DNA from 3 places in the Chromobacterium sphagni genome. Region 1 is predicted to be linked to each of the others. Evidence: predicted binding sites of a transcription regulator. Region 1 holds the regulator's gene; each other region holds the start of a gene.
The links. The regulator sigma-54, encoded in region 1, starts transcription at its own class of promoters, with help from an activator protein. The targets are predictions, from matches to a motif close to CTGGCACGCTTCATGCTT.

Region 1 (3,268 bases):
ATTGGGAGTCCACTCGCTGAGGAGCTGGTAAAGTTCATCGCGCATCCTGATACTCAGCATCTGCTCGCGCATCTGGCGGCTGGAAAACAGCTGCGCCAGTTCGGAAAGCACCTGCAGGTGCAGATCGGTGGCGTGCTCCGGGACCAGCAGCACGAACAGGCATTGCACCGGCTTGCCGTCCGGCGCGTCAAAGGGAATGGGCGCCTTCAGCCGGATGAATACGCCGGTGGCTTCCTTCAGGCCGCGCGCGCGGCCATGCGGGATGGCCACGCCTTGCCCCAGCCCGGTGGAACCCAGTTTTTCACGGCTGAACAGGCTGTCGAAGATTTCACTGCGAGCGATGCCGCGGGTGTTCTCCACCAGCAGGCCCACCTGTTCGAACACCCGTTTCTTGCTGGAGACGTCCAGATCCAGCAACACATGGTCCGGAGTCAGGATCTTGCCGATGAGATTCATATTGGATTATGCATGCGGCTCTTGGATAAACCTGGAATTCTACGTTGCCTTGATAGTACTGAAAACCGGCAAGCGCAAAGAAAAACGGGAACCGTATGGTTCCCGTGGCTTTCCTCAGGGGGTCACAGCGAGGCTTGGGAGACTTCGCCCGAGCTCTGCGCCCGGTGTTCGGTTAGCTTTTCCTTGTATTTCAATACTTGGCGGTCCAGCTTGTCCATCAGGAGGTCGATGGCGGCGTAAAGATCGGCTTCGGAGGCTTCGATGTGGATATCCTTGCCCGACAGGTGGACGTTGACTTCAGCCTTCTGAACCAGCTTGTCCACCGAGAGGGTGACGGAGATGTCGATCACGTGGTCGACGTGGCGGGTGATGCGCTCCAGTTTGCTTTCGATGTATTCACGCAGCGACGGGGTTACTTCCAGGTGCAGACCAGTTACTTTGAGGTTCATACCCTAGCTCCTTCTGGTGTTGGCCGCCCGGTCGGGTTGGCGGGCGGCATGTATTCCCCAAGGCTTGCTACAGCGCCTTGCGCAGATTCACCGCCGGAATCTGCATGGCTTCACGATACTTGGCTACGGTGCGTCTGGCAACCTGTATTCCCAGCTTGCCCAGCGCGTCGGCGATGGCGCTGTCCGACAGCGGCTTGCCGCGGTCCTCGCCGTCAATCATGCCGCGTATGTGAGCCTTGATGGCCGTCGCGGAGCATTCGCCCCCGCTGTCGGTTTCCAGCGAACTGCCGAAGAAATACTTGAGCTCGAACAGGCCGCGCGGGCAGAGCAGGTATTTCTGGCTGGTGGAGCGGGAAACCGTGGACTCGTGCAGGCCCAGCTCTTCCGCGATGTCCCGCAGGATCAGCGGCCGCATCGCCACCTCGCCGTGTTCAAAGAACAATTGTTGCCGTTCGACAACAGCTTCCGCCACTTTCAGGATGGTGTCAAATCGCTGCTGGATGTTTTTCACCAGCCAGCGCGCCTCCTGCAAGCGGCCGGACATTTCGCCGGCCTGGCCGCGCGAGTCGGCCAGCATGCGCTCGTACAGCCGGTTGACGCGCAGCCTGGGCATGGCGGCGCGGTTGAGCTCGGCCACCCAGCGGCCGCGCAGCTTCCTGACGCTGATGTCGGGAATCACGTAGTGGACGTCGCCGTGGGCGAAGCCGGTGGCAGGATGGGGGTTGAGACGGGCGATCAGGGCCTGGGCGGCGCGCAGTTCGGCGTCGTTGCAAGCCAGCAGTTTCTTCAGTCTGGCGTAGTCGCGGCTTCCCAGCAGCGCCAGGTGTTCGCGCGCGATGGCCTGCGCCAGCTGGTGGCCGGGCTCGCCGGCGGCCAAGCGCTGCAGTTGCAGCCCAAGCGACTCCGCCAGCGAGCGCGCGCCGACGCCGGCGGGGTCGAACTGCTGCAGCAGCTTGAGCCCAACCGCCAATTCGTCGCTTTCCAGCTCTAGCTCCAGCGGCAGGTGACTGGCCAGTTCGTCCAGGCTCAAGGGCAGGTAGCCGTCGTCATCCAGTTCCTCGATCAGCAGCCTGACGATGGCCTGGTCGCGGCCGGCCAGGGCGATTTCGCCCAGTTGCGCCAGCAGGTGTTCGCGCAGGCTGATCTGACAGGGAACATTGAGCATGGGGTCGTAATCGTCGTCGCCGCCTTGGCGGCTGCCGGCGCCCCAGTCCAGCAACTCGCCGCTGCCCGCGCCGTCGTCCTGATCGGCGACGCCCGCATCGTCCTTGACGGCTTCGGCGGTCTCGGCATCGCGCGGCTCGTCGCCGCGCTCCAGCAGAGGATTGTCCAGCAGGAAGCGTTCCACTTCGGTCTGCAGGTCCAGGGTGGACAGCTGCAGCAGCTTGATCGACTGCTGCAGCTGCGGCGTAAGCGTCAGCTGTTGCGATACCTTGAGCTGAAGGGCCTGTTTCATCGCTTACAGGTGGAAATGTTCGCCGAGGTAGACCTCGCGTACCTTGTCGTTGTTGACCAGCTCTTCCGGCTCGCCGGAGGCCAGCACCGAACCGTCGCTGATGATGTAGGCGCGGTCGCAGATGCGCAGCGTCTCGCGCACGTTGTGGTCGGTGATCAGCACGCCGATGCCGCGTTCCTTCAGGAAGGAGATGATCTTCTGGATGTCTATCACCGCGATCGGGTCCACGCCGGCAAACGGTTCGTCCAGCAGGATGAAGCGCGGGCGGGTGGCCAGCACGCGGGCGATCTCCACCCGGCGCCGTTCGCCGCCGGACAGCGACAGCGCGTTGCTGTCGCGCAGGTGGGCGATGTTGAGGTCGTCCAGCAGCAGGTCCAGTTCCTTTTCCAGCTCCTTGCCCTTGCGGCCGGAGATTTCCAGGATGGCGGCGATGTTTTCCTCAACCGTCATGCGGCGGAAGATGGACGCCTCCTGCGGCAGGTAGCCCAGGCCCAGCTGCGCGCGCTGGTGGATCGGGTAGCGGGTGATGGACGCGTCGTCCAGCGTGATGTCGCCGTCGTCGGCGCCGATTAGGCCGACGATCATGTAGAAGCTGGTGGTCTTGCCGGCGCCATTGGGGCCGAGCAGGCCCACCACTTCGCCGCTTTCGATCTGCAGGGATACGTCCTTGACCACGGTGCGCTTCTTGAAGCGCTTTTTCAGGCGGGAGACGGTGAGGACGCTGTGCTTCATGTTCATGGTTTGGCGGCTCCGGCGGCGGGCTTGGCGGCCGCGGGCTGCGAGGCGGTGTTCTTGGGTTGCAGGATGACCGTGGTGCGTCCCTTGCCGGCGCTGTTGGCGCCGCCGCCCTGCACCTGATAGGTCTCGGTCTGGGTGTCGTAGCTGATCACATTGCCTATCGCCAGGT
Region 2 (3,268 bases), on a different contig from region 1:
GCCGGACGGCGTCAACTGGCTGCAAGCGGCCGACCAGGTGGAGGTGGCGAGGGTGGAGTACCCTGGCGAGCTGGTGCCGCAGTTGGCGGCGGTGGGCGCTGCCTGGCAGGGCTTGCTGGCGGCGGTGCTCAACGGCCTGGCGATGATGACTCAGCCGCGGCTGGCGCGGGTCAAGGGCTGGGAGGCCGGCGCGCCGGCGGACTGGGTGGCGGCCGCGGGTCATCCCTCCTGCGCCAAGACGCGGCAGAGGGCGCGCAGCCAGCTGCTGAAGGCCGGCTTCGGCGAGATCACCTTTTGCCGGGTGGAGGATCTCGAGGCGGCTGCCGCCTATCAGAATCAGGGTTACTGGCGCCGTCAGTCGTTCGGCGAGGACAAGGCCCATTCCCGCCTGGTGTGGGTGGCGCCGCGCTGAGCGCTAGTATTCGTTGAGCAGCTGGCGGATCAGCTGGCGCAGCTTTTCCATCTCGAACGGCTTGTTGCAACTGGCGGCGATGCCGGCGTCCTCGAGTTCGGCCGGGCCGATGTGCTCGCTGTCGCTGGTGATCATCAGGATCGGGGTGCGTTCCTGTAGTCCGCTGCCGCGGATGTGCCGCGCCAGCTCCAGGCCGTTCATTTCCGGCATGTGGTAATCGGTGATGATCAGCTGGAACGCCTCCTGCTCGATCAACTGCAGCGCGCGCTCTCCGCCGCTGGTTTCGCAGAAGTGCTCGAAGCCCAGCTTTTCCAGCACCTGGCGGATGTGGTGGCGGGAAGTGCTGCTGTCGTCGACGATCAGCACGTTCATCAGCGCCATGTCGGCATCCACTTCCGCGCCCAGGCTGTCGCAGTTGAGGAAGGTGATCACCGACTGCATCGCGGTCTGCAGCTCCTGCTCGCTGAAGGGTTTGGGCAGGATGGCGAGGCTGCCGGCCTGGCGGATGGCTTCCAGCCGGTCCGGATTGGTTTCGCTGGAAACCAGGATGAAGGGCATGTCGTAGAGGTCGTCGCTGTCTCGCAGCGTCTGCACCAGCTGGCTGCCGGTCATGTCGGGCAGGTGGTAGGCGCTGATCACCAGATTCGGCCTGCGCTCGCGCGCCTGCTGGATCAGCTCTTCTCCGCCCAGGTGGATTTCAATCTGGGTGGCGCCCAGCGTCTCCAGCGCCTTGGTGATGATTTGCGCCTGGACCGGCGAAGGTTCGGCAAGTGAAATCAGTAGTTGCTCTAGAGCCAGCATAACCCTGCTCCTGCATTCCGCTTGATTGCATTATTGACGGTTTTGGCACGATTTTGCTGGCTGGGCAAGCAAAATCCTCAAGATCGCTGATCTGGCGCGGCGGGAATGTGTCGCGGCGGCAAGTTTTGCCGCCGCGTTATGCGGCAGGCGGACGATTTTTTGCCGCCGGGCGGGCCGTGTCTTTGGAAAACAATGGTTTGGCGGCGCGGCGCAGGGCTGGCACGCTTCGTGCTTTACTATGAGCCAGCAAGGGAGGTTGTTCATGCTAGACAAGATTGCCCACTATTTCGATTTCCAGCAGCGCGCGCTGAATCTGCAGGCGTATCGCGCCGAGGTGATAGGCAGCAATATCGCCAATGCGGAAACGCCGTATTACAAAGCTGTGGATTTTGATTTCAAGGCGGCCTTGCAGGCGCAGCAGGACAAACAGGGAAAACTGGCGATGGTTGTCACCGATCCGCGCCATCTGGCGAGCGATGCCGGTGGAGCGGCTGCCAATGTGCCCATGCAGTATCGCAGCGCGGTGCAGCCCAGCCTGGATGGCAACACGGTGGATATGGATGTGGAGCGCGGCGCTTTCGCCGACAACGCTTTGCAGTACCAGACCACGCTGACCTTCCTGGGCAAGCGCATCAGCAGTCTGAATTCGGCCATTCAAGGTTCTGGGAGTTAAGGTTAGATGTCTCTGTCGAATCTGTTCAGCATCTCCGGCTCGGCGCTGTCGGCGCAATCGATGCGGCTCAACGTGGTGGCCAGCAATCTGGCCAACGCGGAAAGCGCCACCAGTTCCACCGGCCAGCCGTACAAGGGCCGGCATGTGGTGTTCACCGCGGTGCCGGTTGATACGGCGCAGCCGCAGGTGGCCGGGGTGCGGGTGACTTCGGTGGTGGAAGACCAGACGCCGCCAAGGCTGAAATACGAACCGGGCAATCCGCTGGCGGACGAGCGTGGCTATGTGACCATGCCCAACGTCAACGTGGTGGAGGAGATGGCGGACATGATCGCCGCCTCTCGCGCCTACCAGAACAACGTTGAAATGATGAACACCGCCAAGAGTCTGCTGCAGAAAACCCTGCAGCTGGGTCAGTAACTAATTGCAAGGACGATGGCCATGACTTCCGCTACCAGCGCCGCCAACACGTTTAACTACAACTCGCTGAACAACCAGTTGGCGCCGGGCAGCAGCTCCATCCAGGCGGCCAACGGTTCGTCCGGCGGCAATACCACCTCCGCCACCAGCGCCCAGAGCCTGCAGAACAATTTTCTGACGCTGCTGACCGCGCAGTTGAACGCGCAGGACCCGCTCAATCCGATGGACAACAGCCAGTTGACCAGCCAGATGGCGCAGATCAGCCAGGTGTCGGGCTTGCAAACGCTGAACCAGACCATGCAGCAGCTGGTGACGGCGCAGAACTCCACCCAGTCGCTGATGGCCTCCAGCATGATAGGCAAGAACGTGATGGTGGCGGGCAATACCATCGCATCGCCGGCGGCGGGGCAGACCACCCAGGCCGGCGTGGTGCTGAGCGGCCCGGCGGCGGCGGTGACCATCAATGTGCTGGACAGCAATGGCAACAAGGTGGATTCCGTGACGCTGTCGAATCCCAGCGCGGGCTTGAACACCTTTGCCTGGGACGGCACCGACGGCAACAAGAATCCCTTGCCTGCCGGCAAGTACACCTTCCAGGCCCAGGTGGCCCAGGCTAGCGCCGGCGGAACCACTACCGCCACCGGCTACAGCAATCAGCAGGTGACTGCGGTGTCCTGGGCTCAGGGCACCCCGATGCTGGTGCTGGCCGGCAATACGCAGGTTCCGTTGTCCAGCGTTGCGCAGATGTCCTGAAGCACTCTGCCGAGAACAAGCTTAGTCAAGGAGTAGGAAAATGGGCTTTCAGCAAGGCTTGAGTGGTCTGAACGCAGCGTCTACGCAGCTGGACACCATAGGCAACAACGTCGCCAACGCCAATACCGTGGGCTTCAAGAGTTCGCGCACCGAGTTCGCCGATTTGTACGGCAACAGCCTGTACGGCATCACCAGCACCACGCCCGGCATCG
Region 3 (3,268 bases), 280 kb from region 1:
TATTTCTGATAGTTGCGGGCCTCGTCGCCCAGCCGGGTGGCCTTGCCATCGGCCAGCGCCTTCTTGGCGGCTTCCAGCGCCTTCACCTCGTTGGCCAGTTCCTGTTCCAGTATCTTCTTGCGGCCGCTGTTGCGCTGTTTCTGGGTGTCGGCGTCGACATTGGGGTAGCCGCCGGAGGCGGCGGGCTTGCCGGCGGACGCGCCGTTGTCCCTGCGGCTGGGATAGGACGACAGCGGGCTCAGCTTGATCGGCTGCGCGCCGCGTATCGGCACATTGGTGTAGGTGACGTTGCCGTTGGCGTCGACGTATTTGTAGATGGTGGCCGCCTGGGCGCCGCCGCAGGCCAGCAGCAGAATGAGGGCTAATGTTTTCATCGTCTGTGACTGGTTAGGGTGCTTTTGCATGATAAGCAAATCGGGCGGCGTCGTCATATAAGCTTAAGACGGGACGCAAAAAAACGGCAGCCGCGGCTGCCGTTTTTGCAAGCGCCGGTTGGCGTTTAAAGCGAGTAGTACATCGCGAATTCCACCGGGTGGGTGGTCATGCGGGTCAGGTTGACTTCCTGCATCTTCAGCTCGATGTAGGCGTCGATCCAGTCGTTGGAGAACACGCCGCCGCGGGTCAGGAACTCGCGATCCTTGTCCAGCGCGGCCAGCGCTTCGTCCAGCGACGCGCACACGGTCGGGATTAGCTTGTCCTCTTCCGGCGGCAGGTCGTACAGGTTCTTGTCGGCGGCGTCGCCCGGGTGGATCTTGTTCTGGATGCCGTCCAGGCCGGCCATCAGCAGCGCGGAGAAGCACAGGTACGGGTTGGCCAGCGGGTCCGGGAAGCGGGTTTCGATGCGGCGCGCCTTCGGGCTGGCCACGTGCGGGATGCGCACTGAGGCGGAGCGGTTCTTGGCGGAGTAGGCCAGCTTCACCGGGGCTTCGTAATGTGGTACCAGGCGCTTGTAGGAGTTGGTGCCTGGGTTGGTGATGGCGTTCAGCGCCTTGGCGTGCTTGATGATGCCGCCGATGTAGTACAGCGCGGTATCGGACAGGCCGGCGTAGCCGTCGCCGGCGAACAGGTTGACGCCATCCTTCCAGATGGACTGGTGCACGTGCATGCCGGAGCCGTTGTCGCCGACGATGGGCTTGGGCATGAAGGTGGCGGTCTTGCCGTAGCTGTGGGCCACGTTGTGCACCACGTACTTCAGGATCTGGGTCCAGTCGGCGCGCTGGGTCAGCGTGCTGAAGCGGGTGCCGATCTCGTTCTGGCCGGCGGTGGCCACTTCGTGGTGGTGCACTTCAACCGGTACCCCCAGTTCCTCCAGCAGGAGTACCATGGCGGAACGGATGTCTTGCGACGAGTCCACCGGCGGCACCGGGAAGTAGCCGCCCTTAATGCCCGGACGATGGCCCATATTGCCGCCTTCGAACTCTTCCGCCGAGGCCCAGGCCGCTTCTTCGGCCTTGATCTTGACGAAGCAGCCGGACATGTCGGCGCCCCAGGTGATGCTGTCGAAGATGAAGAATTCCGGCTCGGGGCCGAAGTAGGCGGTGTCGCCGTGGCCGGAGGCCTTCAGGTAGGCTTCGGCGCGTTTGGCGATGGAGCGCGGGTCGCGGTCGTAGCCCTTGCCGTCGGCCGGGTCGATCACGTCGCAGTGCATGAACACGGTCGGCTCGTCGAAGAACGGATCGATGCGGGCGGTGGATGGGTCGGCCATCAGCAGCATGTCGGATGCCTGGATGCCTTTCCAGCCGGCGATGGAGGAGCCGTCGAAGGCATGGCCGCGTTCGAACCAGGCGTCGGCGTCTTCCAGCAGCACGTGGGCCGGGATGGAGACGTGCTGTTCTTTGCCGCGGGTATCGGTAAAGCGCAGATCGACAAATTTGACGTCGTTTTCTTGGATCAGTTTGACTACGTCGGCTACGGCCATGGTTTATCTCCTGAAAGGCAACGTGCACCCAAGGGCAAGTGCGAAAAAATCGGTACGCCCGGCTTTAAGCAGAAAGCGTGCCAGCTCCAAAATCGCTGCTGTTGCATTGTGTCATAGGCGGATGGGCTTAGCCAGCCGGCTGGGATGCCGGTTATCGAACCAAACTGGTGCTGATGATTTTGATGTGCACCAATTTGGTGCGATTTGCCAGTCATGCCGACTGGATCGATAATCGGCGACATTAAGCCAATCGTGTTGCAGGAGGAAACCAGCATGAGCAAAGTGAACCAGATTCTGCAAACCGCCCACCAGCGGGCGGAGCAGCTGCAACTGCCCTACAGCGGCGCGCTGCTGCCCGACGAGGCTTACGAGCTGCTGCAGTCGCTGCCCAAGGCGGTGCTGCTGGATGTGCGCAGCCATGCCGAGTGGCAGTTCGTCGGCACCGTGCCGCAGGCGGTCAACATCGAGTGGCGCAGCTATCCGGGCATGGTGGCTAACCCCAACTTCATCGCGCAGCTGACCCACCAGGTGGACCCGGAGGCGGTGCTGATGGTGATGTGCCGCTCCGGAGCCCGCTCCGACGAAGTGGCCCGCCTGGCGGTGAATTCCGGCTATAGCGAGGTGTACAACGTGCTGGAGGGCTTCGAGGGCGATCGCGACGGCGCCGGCCACCGCAATTCGCTGGGCGGCTGGCGCCAGCGCGGCCTGCCCTGGGTGCAGGGCTGAGCGCAGACCGCGCGGCGGCGGTTGAAGTTTGCCGCGTTACGCGGCAAAGTGTGGCTTGAACCCGCTGCCGTTGCCGCAGCCGCCTAAATTTTTGGAAAAGCGAACATGACCGACCGTTACGCCGTTATCGGCAACCCGATTTCCCACAGCCAGTCGCCGTTCATTCATCAAGAGTTTGCCCGGGCCAGCGGCCAGGACATCAGCTATGAGAGGCTGTCTGCCGAACTGGGCGGTTTTCGCCAGGTGGTGGAGGCGTTTGTCGCCGCCGGCGGCAAGGGCCTCAACATCACGCTGCCGTTCAAGGGCGACGCCTTCCGTTTCGCGCAGGAGCTGACCGAGCGGGCGAGCGCCGCCGAGGCGGTGAACACGCTGACCTTCCGCGACGGCAAGGTCTACGGCGACAATACCGACGGCGTCGGCCTGGTGCGCGACATCGTGGAAAACCTGGACTATCCGATCGCCGGCCGGCGCGTGCTGATCCTGGGCGCGGGCGGCGCGGTGCGCGGCGTGCTGGAGCCCATCCTGGAGCAGAAGCCGGCGGCGCTCACCATCGCCAACCGCACCGTGATCAAGGCCGAGGCGCTGGCGCACCATTTCGCCCGCTGGGGCAAGGTTGAGGCGGTA

Region 2: the regulator sigma-54 is predicted to act here: its motif matches at 1,430-1,447, upstream of flgB (flagellar basal body rod protein FlgB).
Region 3: the regulator sigma-54 is predicted to act here: its motif matches at 1,985-2,002, upstream of glnA (glutamate--ammonia ligase).

Annotation. Positions count from the first base shown of each region.
Region 1 is NZ_MKCS01000001.1:1,456,462-1,459,729, forward strand. Features, by position in the region: gene hprK (HPr(Ser) kinase/phosphatase) at 1-2, opposite strand, end outside; gene ptsN (PTS IIA-like nitrogen regulatory protein PtsN) at 1-456, opposite strand, end outside; gene hpf (ribosome hibernation-promoting factor, HPF/YfiA family) at 579-905, opposite strand; gene BI347_RS07030 (RNA polymerase factor sigma-54) at 973-2,361, opposite strand; gene lptB (LPS export ABC transporter ATP-binding protein) at 2,365-3,093, opposite strand; gene lptA (lipopolysaccharide transport periplasmic protein LptA) at 3,096-3,268, opposite strand, start outside.
Region 2 is NZ_MKCS01000002.1:478,826-482,093, forward strand. Features, by position in the region: gene BI347_RS18080 (hypothetical protein) at 1-412, shown strand, start outside; gene BI347_RS18085 (response regulator) at 416-1,213, opposite strand; gene flgB (flagellar basal body rod protein FlgB) at 1,476-1,886, shown strand; gene flgC (flagellar basal body rod protein FlgC) at 1,893-2,303, shown strand; gene BI347_RS18100 (flagellar hook assembly protein FlgD) at 2,325-3,056, shown strand; gene flgE (flagellar hook protein FlgE) at 3,097-3,268, shown strand, end outside.
Region 3 is NZ_MKCS01000001.1:1,179,613-1,182,880, forward strand. Features, by position in the region: gene BI347_RS05680 (DUF4124 domain-containing protein) at 1-374, opposite strand, end outside; gene glnA (glutamate--ammonia ligase) at 500-1,918, opposite strand; gene BI347_RS05690 (rhodanese-like domain-containing protein) at 2,192-2,644, shown strand; gene aroE (shikimate dehydrogenase) at 2,750-3,268, shown strand, end outside.